2 regions of the Bradyrhizobium pachyrhizi genome follow, and region 1 is predicted to be linked to the other one. Evidence: riboswitches for the same ligand, from Rfam matches in the RefSeq annotation. Region 1 holds a riboswitch; the other holds the start of a gene.

Region 1 (6,908 bases):
AATACGAGGAGCGACCGCGATGTTTTTCGTCTTGCGTCATTCCGGGGCGATGCGAAGCATCGAACCCGGAATCTCGAGATTCCGGGTCTGGTGCTCACGCACCATCCCGGAATGACGGCTTCAATTGGCATTGAAGCCGTCACTTGCCCTCACGCTGCTTCATGCGGGGATCGAGCGCGTCGCGCGCGGCGTCGCCGATCAGGTTGACGCTGAGAATGGCGATCGAGAGCAGCAGCCCCGGCCAGAAGATCAGCGACGGCTTGACCTGGAAGTAGGCGCGGCCCTCGGCCATGATGTTGCCCCAGGTCGGCGTTTCCGGCGAGATGCCGGCGCCGAGGAACGACAGGATCGCCTCGGTCAGGATCGCGGACGCGCAGACATAGGTGCCTTGCACGATCAGCGGCGCGATGGTGTTCGGCATCAAATGCCGCCACATGATCTTCGGCAGGCTGGTGCCGAGCGAGATCGCGGCCTCGACATAAGGCTCCTCGCGTGCGGTCAGCACCACCGAGCGCACCAGCCGCGCCACGCGCGGGATCTCGGGGATGGTGATCGCGACCATCACGGTCCAGATGCTGGCACCCGACAGCGACACCACGGCGATCGCGAGCAGGATGGCGGGGATCGCCATCAAGCCGTCCATCACGCGCATCAGCACCGCATCGACCCAGCGGAAGAAGCCGGCGACGAGGCCGATCAGAAGGCCGATGGCGATCGAGCAGACGGCGGCGCCGAGGCCGATCACCAGCGAGATCCGTGCGCCGTAGACGATGCGCGACAACAGGTCGCGGCCATAGGCGTCGGTGCCGAGCAGATATTGCGCGCTCGACGGCTTCAGCCGCTGCGACGGCGTCAGCAGCAGAGGATCATGCGGCGCAAGCAGCGGCGCGAAGATCGCCATCAGGATGATGAGGGCGAGGCAGATCGTCGCAACCGCGATGATCGGCGTCGACGTCAGGAAGCCGAACTTGACGCGGAACGGCCGGGTGACGGGAAGCGAGGATTCGGGAAGGGTTTCGATCGCCATTGCTCAGTACCGGATACGAGGATCGAGCAGGGTGTAGGCGAGGTCGATCAACAGATTGACCGCGACGTAGATACCCGACGTCAACAGGATCATGGCCTGGATCACCGGATAATCGCGCGCCAGTACCGCATCGACGGTGAGGCGGCCGATGCCGGGCAGGTTGAACACGCTCTCGGTGACGACGACGCCGGAGATCAGCAGCGCGAAGCCGGAACCGATCACCGTGATGACCGGCACGGCCGCGTTGCGCAGCGCATGGCGCAACAGCACGCCGGTCTCGCCGATGCCCTTGGCCCGCGCGGTGCGCACGTAATCCTCGCCGAGCACATCGAGCATCGAGGCCCGCGTCATGCGTGCGATCAGCGCGACATAGATGAAGGAGAGCGTGCAGGTCGGCAGGATGAGGCGCTGGAAGAACGGACCGAAGCCGGCCGAGATGCTCTTGAAGCCCTGTACCGGAACCCAGCGCAGATCGATCGCAAAGATCTGGATCAGCACGTAGCCGATCACGAACACCGGAACGGAGAAGCCGAGCACCGAGAGCCCCATCACGAAGCGGTCGATCCAGGTGCCGTGCTTCCACGCCGCGATCACGCCGAGCGGCACCGCCACCAGGATCGAGAGGATGATGGTGGCCAGCGCGACCGAGATCGAGGGCTCGAGGCGCGGGACGATCATTTCGAGGATCGGCTTGTTCGAGATCAGGGAGACGCCGAGGTCGCCGTGCAGCAGCTTGGCGATCCAGGTGTAGAACTGGATGTAGATTGGCTCGTTCAGACCAAGCGAGGTCCTGATACGTTCGAGCTGTTCGGGAGTCGCGTTGTCGCCGGCGAGGATGGCGGCCGGGTCGCCCGGCGTCAGCCGCAGCAACAGGAACACGAACAGAGCCACCACGCCCATCACGGGAATGGCGGCGAGGATGCGGCGAAGCAGATATCCGAGCAAATTTGATCCGTTGGGTTGTGGTCGGTGAAGTCCCCAGCGGGACCGTTGCACACCAGACCGTAGCACAGATGGTAGCAGACTCACGGTAGAACTTGAGCAAGTCCCATGCCATCGGTGCTGCGGTTTTTGCGGTGCAGCTAATCAGTCCTGTTGGCCGCGATTATTCCTCCGGTGAAGTTCGAAGCAGTCCACTGGAAGGTGGATTGATTTCAGCTTTGCGCGCGTTGGAATCCACGTCGAGCCCGGCACCGATCGACGGCGCCATCGGCGGCGTGTCGAGGTCGCGCCAATCGTCGATCGCCTGGGCCACCATCTGCGCCGTCGCGGCGGACAGTGTCCAGCCGAGATGACCGTGGCCCGTATTGTAGAACACGCCCGGAATCCGTCCGGCGCGAACCACCGGCATCATGTTCGGCATCATCGGGCGCAAGCCCGCCCATGGCACGACTTTCGACGTATCGATCTCTGGGAAATGATGCCGCACCCAGTCCACCAGCGGTTGAATGCGATCGGCGCGAATGTCGCGGTTGAAGCCGTTGAACTCGGCGGTGCCGGCGACGCGGAAGCGGTCGGCGCCAAGCCGGCTGGTGACGATCTTCGCAGCTTCATCGAGCAGGCTGACGGTGGGCGCGGCATTCCGGCTTTGCGGTGCATCGAGCTGCACCGTGATCGAATAGCCCTTCACCGGATAGACATTGACGCGATCGTTGAGCAGGCCGGCGAAGTGGCGGCTCGCCACGCCGGCGCAAATCACGATCCCGTCCGCCTGCAACTGCTGTCGCGTCGCGACCGCAGCATCATGTGAAGCAGCTTCGTTCCAGCCGATGCGGAAGCCGTCATCGCCGCGCGCGATCGTGTCGACGTCGGCTTCATGGACAAAGCTCGCGCCACGGCGGATGCAGGCGTCGGCGAGGCCGCGGGTGAATTTGTGGATATCGCCGGTCGCGTCCGATGGCGTGAAGAAACCACCATAGCAGGCCGTCTGCAACGCGGGTTCGATGACGCGGATTTCGTCCGGCGTCACCGGCCGGCGGTCGAGCCCGCCTTGCTGCAGCAGCGTGTTGACCTTGAGGCCGGCTTCGAAGCCGGCCCTGTCGTGATAGACGTGCAGGATGCCGCGGCGCTCGAGATCGAAGGCGATGTTCTCGCGCTCTGCGATCGAGAACAGATGCTTGCGCGCTTCGATGGCGAGCTTTGTGGTCTCGATGGTGTTGCCGCGATAGCGCGTGATGTGGCCTACGAACTCGCCGATCCAGGAATATTTGTGCCAGCTCGGCTTCGGGTTCATCAGCAGCGGCGCGTCGCTTCTCAGCATCCAGCGCAGCCCCTTCAGGATGGTCGCGGCGCTGTTCCATACCTCGGCATTGCTGGCGGAAAGCTGTCCGCCATTGGCGAACGAGGTTTCCATCGCGGCGTAGCGATGCCTGTCGAGGACAGTCACCTTGTAGCCGCGTTCAAGCAGGGCATAGGCCGTCGTTACGCCGGTGATGCCGGCGCCGATGATCGCGATGTGTGGCATGATGGTTGTCAGGCTCCCGTGGGTTAGAGTCGCCGAACCACCGGTGAAACCGGCATCGGCGCCCCATCTGTCACGGTACCTGAGAGCTTGATCCGCATCGGGCCGGGGCCGGAAGCGAACTATCCCCTTCGGTGGACGTCATGGCCCTTGATGTGCGGCCATGTTCGTCTCTCTCCAGATCGTCCTGACGATACAGTCCTTTTGCCTGAGAGTTTCCGGGGCGGTTGCTCCGTCGGCGCCGAAGGCAACAACACGAATGTTGTTGCTCCGATCTCTCCCGCATCGTCGCGTTGGACGGCCGGACCGTAGGCGAAGCCTTAAAAATGGACAAGGCTAAATTTCGATCCGGCAGTGCCAACGTGTTGTGCAGTGCAATCGATGTCAGTCCAGCGTCGCCAGCAGCGCCGCCATCAGGCGGCCGCGTTCGGCGAGGCTGTCGACCTCGATGTGCTCGTTGAGCGTATGTGCATCGGCGCCGCGAACGCCGAGACCGTCGAGCGTGGGGATGCCCATCGCGCCGGTGAAGTTGCCGTCCGAGCCGCCGCCGGCGCTGCCGTGCGGCAGATCGAGACCCATCGCTGCCGCAAGGCCTTTTGCCTTTTCATAGAGCGCCATGGTGCCGGCATCCGGCTCCCACACCGGGCGGGTGACGCCGCGCGTCACCTTGAAGGTCACGTCGTTGGCGGTGCCCGACAGTGCCAGCATGCGCTCGACGCCACGATCGAGATCGGCCTGGCGCTTGGCCATGCTGAGCGCTTCGCCGGTGCAGGTCGTCGCGACGCAATTGACCCACTGGCCGCCATGCACGATGCCGACCGAGAAGGTGCAGTCCTCGGTGGTCATGCCGTCGATGGCGATGATCTGCCGCGCCATCTCGCGGATCGCGGAGCGGCCGGAAGACAGCGTCGCGCCGGCATGGCTGGGCTTGCCGGTGGCTTCCAGATTGAAGCGCGCGATCGCGTAGCGGCCGGTGACGACGCCGTTGTTCGGACGGCCGGGCTCCGGCACCAGCACGTATTTGTTGCGCGCGGCTTCCGCCTCGATGATGTCGCGCGTCGACGGCGTGCCGACTTCTTCGTCGGGGGTGAACAGCACGGTGATCGGCAGCGGAGTCGTGAAGGAGGCGCGCGCCAACTGCCTGATCGCCTCGATCGACAGGTAGTTGCCGCCCTTCATGTCGAAGATGCCCGGCCCGAAGCACTTGTTGCCTTCGCGCCGCCACTTCAGCTTCTCGATGGTGCCGACGGGGTGAACGGTGTCCAGATGGCCGGCGATCAGGATGCCGGGCTGGCCTTGTTTCGGATGGGGGAAACGGGCGCGGACGCAGCCCGCAAAGCCCTGGCGTCCGGCGATGCGCTCGATCGTCGCACCCATGATCGCCATCTCGCGGGCGGCGAGATCGAGCATGCGTTCGACCGCGGCGGCGTCCCAGGTCGGGCTTTCGCATTCCACCCAGCTGCGCAGGCCCTGCAGCATCGCTTCGGAATCAAACGGGAGATTGGCGGGGTTCATCGTTGTTCTCTCTTGTTGTTCTGACGGCGCCGGCATCGCGCGCGCGTTACGAAAATCTCAGCCGACGATTTTGTAAAGCCAAAATCTGGCGCGCGGCCTCATTCGTTTGTGTACGTCCGATGCGGCCTGAAACCGATTGACGCGCTTGGCGCTTGGTGCAAGTCTCGATTTCACAAGCCATACAGCATGTTAGTTCGCCTAAATAACGAACCACGTGCATAACGAATAAGCCGGCTTTGACCAGTTACACGTCAGGAGAGATTGCATGTTCCCTATCTCGCGTTGGAAACACCGCACGCTAGCGGCCGCGTTGACGGCGCTCGCGCTGTCGTTCGCGCCGCAGGAATTGTCATTCGCGCCGCAGGCGATGGCCGCGGGCAAGACCATCACCGCGGTGATGCACTCGGATCTGCGCGTCATCGATCCGATCATGACCACGGCCTACATCACCCGCGATCATGGCTACATGATCTATGACACGCTGCTGGCGACGGATTCCAATTTCAAGATCCAGCCGCAGATGGCGGACTGGAAGGTGTCCGACGACAAGCTGACCTACACGTTCACGCTGCGCGACGGCCTGAAGTGGCACGACGGCGCGCCGGTCACCGCGGAAGACTGCGTCGCCTCGCTGCAGCGTTGGGGCAAGGTCGACGGCATGGGCCAGAAGCTGATGGACTTCGTCGCGAGCCTGGAGGCGACCGACGCCAAGACCATCACGCTGAAGCTGAAGGAACCCTACGGCCTCGTGCTGGAATCGATCGGCAAGCCGTCGTCGCGCGTGCCGTTCATGATGCCGAAGCGTCTTGCCGAGACGCCGCCGGACAAGCCGATCCCGGAACAGATCGGCTCAGGACCGTTCAAATTCGTGCAGGCGGAATTCCAGCCGGGCGTGAAGGCGGTCTATGAGAAGAACAAGGACTACGTGCCGCGCAAGGAGCCGGCGAGCTGGACCGCGGGCGGCAAGGTCGTCAAGGTCGACCGCGTCGAGTGGGTCACGATGGCCGATGCGCAGACCGCGGTGAACGCGTTGCAATCCGGCGACATCGATTTCATGGAGAACCTTCCGTTCGACATGCTGCCGGTGCTCGAAGCCAATCCGGATCTCAAGATCGACGTCCTGAACAAGTTCGGCTTCCAGACCCTCGGACGCATGAACTTCCTCTATCCGCCGTTCGACAATCCGAAGGTGCGCCGGGCTGCGTTCTTGGCGATGAACCAAAAGGACGTGCTCGACGCGCTGGTCGGCAACGCCAAGTACCAGAAGATCTGCGGCGCCTTCTTCGTCTGCGGCACGCCGCTCGAGACCGACGTCGGGGCCGAAACGCTGGTGAAGGGCAACGGCCTGGCGGAAGCCAAGAAGGCGCTCGCCGCGTCCGGCTATGACGGCACCCCCGTGGTGATCATGGCGCCGGGCGACGTCACGACGTTGAAGGCCCAGCCGGTCGTGGCCGCGCAGCAGTTGCGCGAGGCCGGCTTCAAGGTCGACCTGCAGGCCACCGACTGGCAGACCGTGGTGACCCGCCGCGCCAGCCAGAAGCCGCCCAAGGAAGGCGGCTGGAACATGTTCTTCACCAACTGGGTCGCGGCCGACGTCTCCGATCCGATCGTCAACGCGTCGATCACCGGTCGCGGCAAGAATGGCGGCTGGTTCGGCTGGGCCGAAGACCCGAAGATCGAGGAGCTGCGTGACAAGTTCGCACGCGCCGGCTCGGCTGAGGAAAAGAAGAAGATCGCCACGGAAATCCAGACCGAGGCCTATGATCAGGTGATCTACGTTCCGCTCGGCCAGTACACCATTCCGAGCGCGTGGCGGAAGTCGCTGACCGGCGTGCTCGACGGCCCGGCAACGCCGATCTTCTGGAATATCGACAAGTCCGAGTAAGCTTGCGGCTTGACGCAAAA
Region 2 (6,908 bases), 160 kb from region 1:
ATGTTCCTCGAACACGCCGTGGGTCGACGGATAGGTGATCATGACGGCGGCCAGGTTGGCGGAGTGCTTCTCGGCCTTGGCGCGGAGATCATTGACGTCGACGTCGCCGCGCGCATCGCACGCCACCACCACGACCTCCATGCCGACCATCGCCGCCGAGGCCGGATTGGTGCCGTGCGCGGAGGAGGGGATCAGGCACACCTTGCGGTGCGGCTCGCCGCGCGCCAGGTGATAACCCCGGATCGCCAGCAGTCCGGCATATTCGCCCTGCGCGCCGGAGTTCGGCTGCAGCGAGACCGCATCATAGCCGGTGATGTCGCACAGCCATTGCTCCAGCCGCTTGAACAGCGCGTGATAGCCCTTGGCCTGATCCGCGGGCGCGAACGGATGCAGGTTGCCGAACGCCGGCCAGGTCAGCGGGATCATTTCGGTGGTGGCGTTGAGCTTCATCGTGCAGGAGCCGAGCGGGATCATCGCGCGGTCGAGCGCGAGGTCACGATCACTGAGCTTGCGCATGTAGCGCAGCAGCTCGGTCTCGGAACGGTGCGTGTTGAACACCGGATGGGTGAGGAAGGCGCTGGTGCGCCGCAGCTCCTTCGGCAGCGCCTCGTGCGCGCCGGCCTCGATCTCGGCATAGCTGAGCTTGCCGCCGAACACGCGCCACACCGCCTCGACCGTCTCCGGCGTCGTGGTCTCGTCGAGCGCGATGCCGAGCGTGGTCGCGCCGACGCGCAGATTGATCCGCTCCGCCAGCGCGCGGGTGACGAGCTCGATCTGCTTGCTGCCTGCCTCGACCGTCACGGTATCGAAGAACGCTTCGCTGGTCGGCGCAAAGCCGAGCTTGCGCAGGCCGGCGGCAAGCACGGTGGAGCGGCGATGCACGCTGCGTGCGATATGGGTCAGGCCCTCCGGACCGTGATAGACCGCATACATCGAGGCGATCACGGCGAGCAGCACCTGCGCGGTGCAGATGTTCGAGGTCGCCTTCTCGCGGCGGATGTGCTGCTCGCGGGTCTGCAGGGCGAGGCGATAGGCCGGTGCCCCACGCGAATCCACCGAGAGGCCGACGATGCGGCCGGGCAGCGAGCGCTTCAGCGTGTCGCGCACCGCCATGTAGGCGGCGTGCGGTCCGCCGTACCCCATCGGCACGCCGAACCGCTGCGCCGAACCGATCGCGATGTCGGCGCCGAGCTCGCCCGGCGACGCGAGCAGCGTCAGCGACAGCAGGTCGGCGGCAACGATCGCCAGCGCGCCCTTGGCGCGCAGCGAGGCGATAGCAGGCTTAAGGTCGCGTACCGCGCCCGATGTGCCCGGATATTGCAGCAGCGCGCCGAGTACATCGGCGTTGTCGAGCTCGGTCAGGGGATCGCCGACCACCAGCGCCCAGCCCAGCGGCGCGGCGCGCGTGCGCATCACCGCCAGCGTCTGCGGATGCACCTCCTTGTCGACGAAGAACACCTTCGCCTTGACCTGCGAGTGGCGCTCGGCGAGCGCCATCGCTTCCGCCGCCGCGGTCGCCTCGTCGAGCAGCGAGGCGTTGGCGACGTCGAGCCCGGTAAGATCGCAGATCATGGTCTGGAAGTTGAACAGCGCCTCGAGCCGGCCCTGGCTGATCTCCGGCTGGTACGGCGTATAGGCGGTGTACCAGGCCGGGTTCTCCAGAATGTTGCGCTGGATCACCGCGGGCAGGATGGTCCCCGAATAGCCCTGGCCGATCAGCGAGGTGAACACCTGGTTCTGCGCGGCGAGCTCGCTCATATGCGCGAGCGCCTCGGTCTCGCTCAGCGCCCGGCCGAGATCGAGCGGCGCCTTCTGCCGGATCGACGCCGGCAGCGTCTCGTTCATCAGCGCCTGCAGGCTCGCGGCGCCGACCGTCTCCAGCATCGCGTTGACGTCGCGCGGCGACGGTCCGATGTGGCGGCGGACGAAATCGGTGGCGGCTTCGTTGATCGGCTTGAAGGGCGCGTTCATGACGTGATCCTCGGGGTGATCCTTTAGGCGGTGTGCGCGGCGTAGGCGGCCTCGTCCATCAGGCCGCCGAGCTCGCCCTTGTCGGCAATCTTCAGCTTGAAGAACCAGGCCTTGCCGCCGGCGTCCGAATTGACCAGCGCGGGCTCGGCGGCGAGCGCGTCGTTGACCTCGACCACCTCGCCGGTGATCGGCGCGTAGACGTCGGAAGCGGCCTTGACGGATTCCACCACAGCGGCGGCCTCGGCCTTCTTCAGGCTGCGGCCGACCTTGGGCAGTTCGACGAACACGACGTCGCCGAGCTGCGACTGCGCATAGTCGGTGATCCCGATCGTGGCGACGTCGCCCTCGATGCGGAGCCATTCGTGGTCGGACGTGTACAGCGTCGTCATGGGGATCGATCCTTTGGCGTTCAGCGTTTGTAGGTATTGGGGACGAAGGGCGTGGCGGCGACCTTGAGCGGCAGCCGCTGGCCGCGCACTTCGGCGAAAACGGTGGTGCCGACGGCGGAAAGGGCGGCAGGCAGATAGCCCATCGCGACCGGCGCATTGAGGCTCGGGCCGAAGCCGCCCGAAGTCACCTTGCCGATCTGCTCGGTCGAGCCGGCATCGGCGAACAGTGCGGCGCCTTCGCGCACGGGGGCGCGGCCGTCGGGCTTCAGGCCGACCCGCCGGCGCGCGGCGCCATCTGCGAATTGCACGAGAATCTTGTCGGCGCCGGGGAAGCCGCCGGCGCGGGCGCCGCCGCTGCGGCGAACCTTCTGCACCGACCATTCCAGCGCGCCTTCGACCGGCGTCGTCGTGGTGTCGATGTCGTGGCCATAGAGGCACAGCCCGGCTTCGAGCCGCAGGCTGTCGCGCGCGCCGAGCCCGATCGGCAGCACGTCGGGATTGTCGAGCAGCGCGGTGACCAGGGCTTCCGCCTTGTCCGCGGGCACGGAAATCTCAAAGCCGTCCTCGCCGGTATAGCCGGAGCGCGAGACGAAGCAGTCGACGTCGCCGACGCGGCGCGGACCGGCGTCCATGAATTTCATCGAACCGACATCTGCACAAAGTTTCGCCAGCGCCGATTCGGCTTTCGGCCCCTGCAGTGCGATCAGCGCGCGGTCGGCCAGCGAGACGATCTCGCAGGCGTCGGAGAGATTCGCACGCAGATGCGCCTCGTCCTCGGCCTTGCAGGCGGCGTTGACCACCAGGAACAGGTGATCGCCGAAATTCGCCACCATCAGGTCGTCGAGCAGGCCACCATCATTGTTGGTGAATTGCGCGTAGCGCTGCCGTCCCGGTGCGACACCGACGATGTCCTGAGGCACCAGTTTTTCCAGCGCGAGCGCGGCGTCGGCGACCTTACCGGATTTGGCCTTCAGCACGAGCTGGCCCATGTGCGACACATCGAACAGGCCGGCTTCCTTGCGGGTGTGCAGATGCTCCTTCAGCACGCCGGCCGCGTATTGCACCGGCATGTCATAGCCGGCAAACGGCACCATCTTGGCGCCGCGCGCCAGGTGCAGCGCGTGCAGCGGGGTCTGTTTCAGCCGGGAGGTTTCGTGCGCAAGCATCACAGGGCCCTCGCGGTTCCCGCGGGGACCCATTTCCCCTTGAGAAACCTGCAGAAAGCCCCATCTGTCGCTGTGCCTGAGAGTATTATCCCGTCGGCGGACGCATCGGGGCGAACCCCAGCATCTCTTTCCAGATGTCAGACGTCACGCGGTCCTTTTGCCTGAGAGTTTCCGGGGCGGTTGCTCCTTCGGCGCCGGCGGTAAGGCCGGTCTCTCCCGACGTGACTAGGTATAGGTAGGTAGAAAACACGGCGCCACCAAGACTGTCAACGCAGCTGCAGCAACTATCCAATGGGCTTTGTGCTGCCGCGGCAAGCCCATGATCCGCCTGCACAGTTTCTGGACACCGCAGCTGGCAATGTCTAAAAGCGTTCGGCCGGAAAATGACGCCTTTTTGCGGCTGGCCGGCCCCTTTTTCCGATTGGATGAACATGAGCAGCGTCAACGACATCAGGTCGACATTTCTGAACTTCTTCAAGGAGAACGGGCACGAGATCGTGGCCTCGTCGCCGCTGGTTCCGCGCAACGACCCGACCTTGATGTTCACCAATGCCGGCATGGTGCAGTTCAAGAACGTCTTCACCGGCGTCGAGAAGCGCGGCTACCAGCGCGCCACGACGTCGCAGAAGTGCGTGCGCGCCGGCGGCAAGCATAACGACCTCGACAATGTCGGCTACACCGCGCGCCATCTCACCTTCTTCGAGATGCTCGGCAACTTCTCGTTCGGCGATTACTTCAAGGAGCGCGCGATCGAGCTCGCCTGGAATCTGATCACCAAGGATTTCGGGCTGAAGAAGGACAAGCTGCTGGTCACCGTCTACCACACCGACGACGAGGCGGCCGGCCACTGGAAGAAGATCGCGGGCTTCTCGGACGACCGCATCATCCGCATCCCGACGTCGGACAATTTCTGGGCGATGGGCGACACCGGTCCGTGCGGTCCGTGCTCCGAAATCTTCATCGACCGCGGCGAGCACATCTGGGGCGGACCTCCGGGCAGCCCGGAGGAGGATGGCGATCGCTTCCTCGAATTCTGGAACCTGGTGTTCATGCAGTACGAGCAGGTGACGAAGGAGGAGCGCGTGGCGCTGCCGCGTCCCTCGATCGACACCGGCATGGGGCTCGAGCGCATGGCCTGCATCCTGCAGGGCGTCGAGAGCGTGTTCGAGACCGATCTGTTCCGCAATTTGATCGATGCCGCCGCGTCGACCCTCGGCCACGGTCCGAACGAGCAGAACGTCGGGTCGTACCGCGTGATCGCCGACCACCTGCGCTCGTCGGCATTCCTGATCACCGACGGCGTGCTGCCGTCGAACGAGGGCCGCGGCTACGTGCTGCGCCGGATCATGCGCCGCGCGATGCGCCATGCGCAGCTCTTGGGCGCGAGCGAGCCGCTGATGCATCGCCTGGTCTGGGCGCTGGTCCGCGAGATGGGCCAGGCCTATCCGGACCTGGTCCGCGCCGAGAAGCTGATCGAGGAGACGCTGCGGCTGGAAGAGACGCGCTTCCGCAAGACGCTGGCGCGCGGCCTGTCGATCCTCGACGAGAAGAGCGCCGGCCTCAAGAAGGGCGACATGTTCGACGGCGACACCGCGTTCACGCTGTACGACACCTACGGCTTCCCGCTCGATCTGACGCAGGACGCGCTGAAGTCGCGCGGCATCAGCGTCGACCAGGCGTCGTTCACCGGCGCGATGGAGCGGCAGCGCGTGAAGGCGCGTGCCTCCTGGGCAGGCTCGGGCGAGGCGGCGAGCGAGGCGACCTGGTTCCCGCTGCGCGAGAAGCTCGGCGCGACCGAATTCCTCGGCTACGAGACCGAGAGCGCGGAAGGCGCGGTGACGGCGCTGATCAAGGACGGCGCCGAGGTCGAGAGCCTGAAGGCCGGCGAGAGCGGCGCGATCGTGCTGAACCAGACCCCGTTCTACGGCGAGTCCGGCGGCCAGGTCGGCGACACCGGCGTGCTGACCGGCGAGGGCGTCAAGTTCCGCGTCGCCGACACGCAGAAGAAGGCCGGCGATCTGTTCGTGCATCTCGGCACGGTGGAGCAGGGCACGCTCGGCGTCGGCACCGCGCTGCAGCTCGAGGTCGACCACACCAGGCGCTCGTCGATCCGCGCCAACCATTCGGCGACGCATCTGTTGCACGAGGCGCTGCGCCAGGTGCTTGGCGATCACATCGCGCAGCGCGGCTCGCTGGTCACGCCGGACCGGCTGCGCTTCGACTTCGTGCATCCGAAGCAGATCACGCCGGAAGAGCTCGCCCGGATCGAGGACATCGCCAACGATGTCGTGCTGGAGAATGACGAGGTCACGACCCGGGTCATGGGCGTCGACGATGCCCGCGAGGCCGGTGCCCGCGCGCTATTTGGCGAGAAGTATGGCGACGAGGTTCGCGTCGTGTCGATGGGCAAGGGCGCCCGCGATCACGGCCAGAACGCGCTTGGCTGGTCGGTCGAGCTCTGCGGCGGCACCCATGTCCGCCGCACCGGTGACATCGGCATGATCTCGGTGACCAGCGAGGGCGCGGTGGCGTCCGGCGTCCGCCGCATCGAGGCGCTGACCGGGCATCACGCGCGCAAGCACGCCAACGACACCATCGCGCTGGCCAAGACCGCGGCGCTGGAGCTGCGCACCACGATCGACGACGTGCCGGCGCGCATCGCCGCGCTGATGGAAGAGCGCAAGAGGCTCGAGCGCGATCTGTCTGACGCCCGCAAGAAGCTCGCGATGGGCGGCGGCGGTGCGTCGAACGGCGCGGCCTCCGCCGTTCGCGAGGTCGGCAATGTCAAGCTGCTGGCACGCGCGGTCGAGGGCGTCGAGACCAAGGATCTCAAGAGTCTCGTCGACGACGGCAAGAAGCAGATCGGCTCGGGCGTGGTCGCGATCGTCGGCGTCACCGAGGACGGCAAGGCCGGCATCGTGGTCGGCGTCACCGCCGATCTGACCGCGCGGTTCAACGCGGTCGAACTCGTGCGCAAGGGCTCCGAGGTGCTCGGCGGCAAGGGCGGCGGCGGCCGGCCCGACATGGCGCAGGCCGGCGGACCCGACGGCGCCAAGGCAGACGCCGCGCTGTCGGCGATCGAACAGGCCATGACTCAACAGGCATCGGCCGGCGCCTGACGGAGAGTCTGATCGTGGCGACGGCTCCGGGTAGGCCCACGATCAGCGATCCCGGGCTGCGCGACCGTCTCTACGAGCTGCTCGAACGCGATGATCTGCCGCATTCGGGCGGCTTGCGGTTTGCCCGGGTCATCGTCGCCATCATCGCCGTCGATGTGCTGGCGGCGATTCTGGCCTCCGTCCCCGAGATCGACGCGCAGTTCGGCTGGCTGCTGACGACCATCGAGATCGCGGCGGTCATCGCCTTCGCGCTGGAATATGCC

Evidence for each region. Region 1 has a riboswitch for glycine ahead of QA639_RS27255 (D-amino acid dehydrogenase). Riboswitches for the same ligand answer to the same signal wherever they lie in the genome.
Region 2: linked by a shared signal. The riboswitch ahead of gcvT (glycine cleavage system aminomethyltransferase GcvT) and the one ahead of QA639_RS27255 (D-amino acid dehydrogenase) in region 1 are both predicted to bind glycine.

Annotation. Positions count from the first base shown of each region.
Region 1 covers NZ_CP121667.1:5,738,790-5,745,697, reverse strand. Annotated here, with positions in the region: gene QA639_RS27265 (ABC transporter permease) at 140-1,027, opposite strand; gene QA639_RS27260 (ABC transporter permease) at 1,031-1,972, opposite strand; gene QA639_RS27255 (D-amino acid dehydrogenase) at 2,133-3,491, opposite strand; glycine riboswitch at 3,557-3,671, opposite strand; glycine riboswitch at 3,675-3,781, opposite strand; gene QA639_RS27250 (M20/M25/M40 family metallo-hydrolase) at 3,873-5,003, opposite strand; gene QA639_RS27245 (ABC transporter substrate-binding protein) at 5,269-6,888, shown strand.
Region 2 covers NZ_CP121667.1:5,896,660-5,903,567, reverse strand. Annotated here, with positions in the region: gene gcvP (aminomethyl-transferring glycine dehydrogenase) at 1-1,971, opposite strand, end outside; gene gcvH (glycine cleavage system protein GcvH) at 1,995-2,360, opposite strand; gene gcvT (glycine cleavage system aminomethyltransferase GcvT) at 2,381-3,526, opposite strand; glycine riboswitch at 3,667-3,755, opposite strand; gene alaS (alanine--tRNA ligase) at 3,958-6,645, shown strand; gene QA639_RS28015 (cyclic nucleotide-gated ion channel) at 6,657-6,908, shown strand, end outside.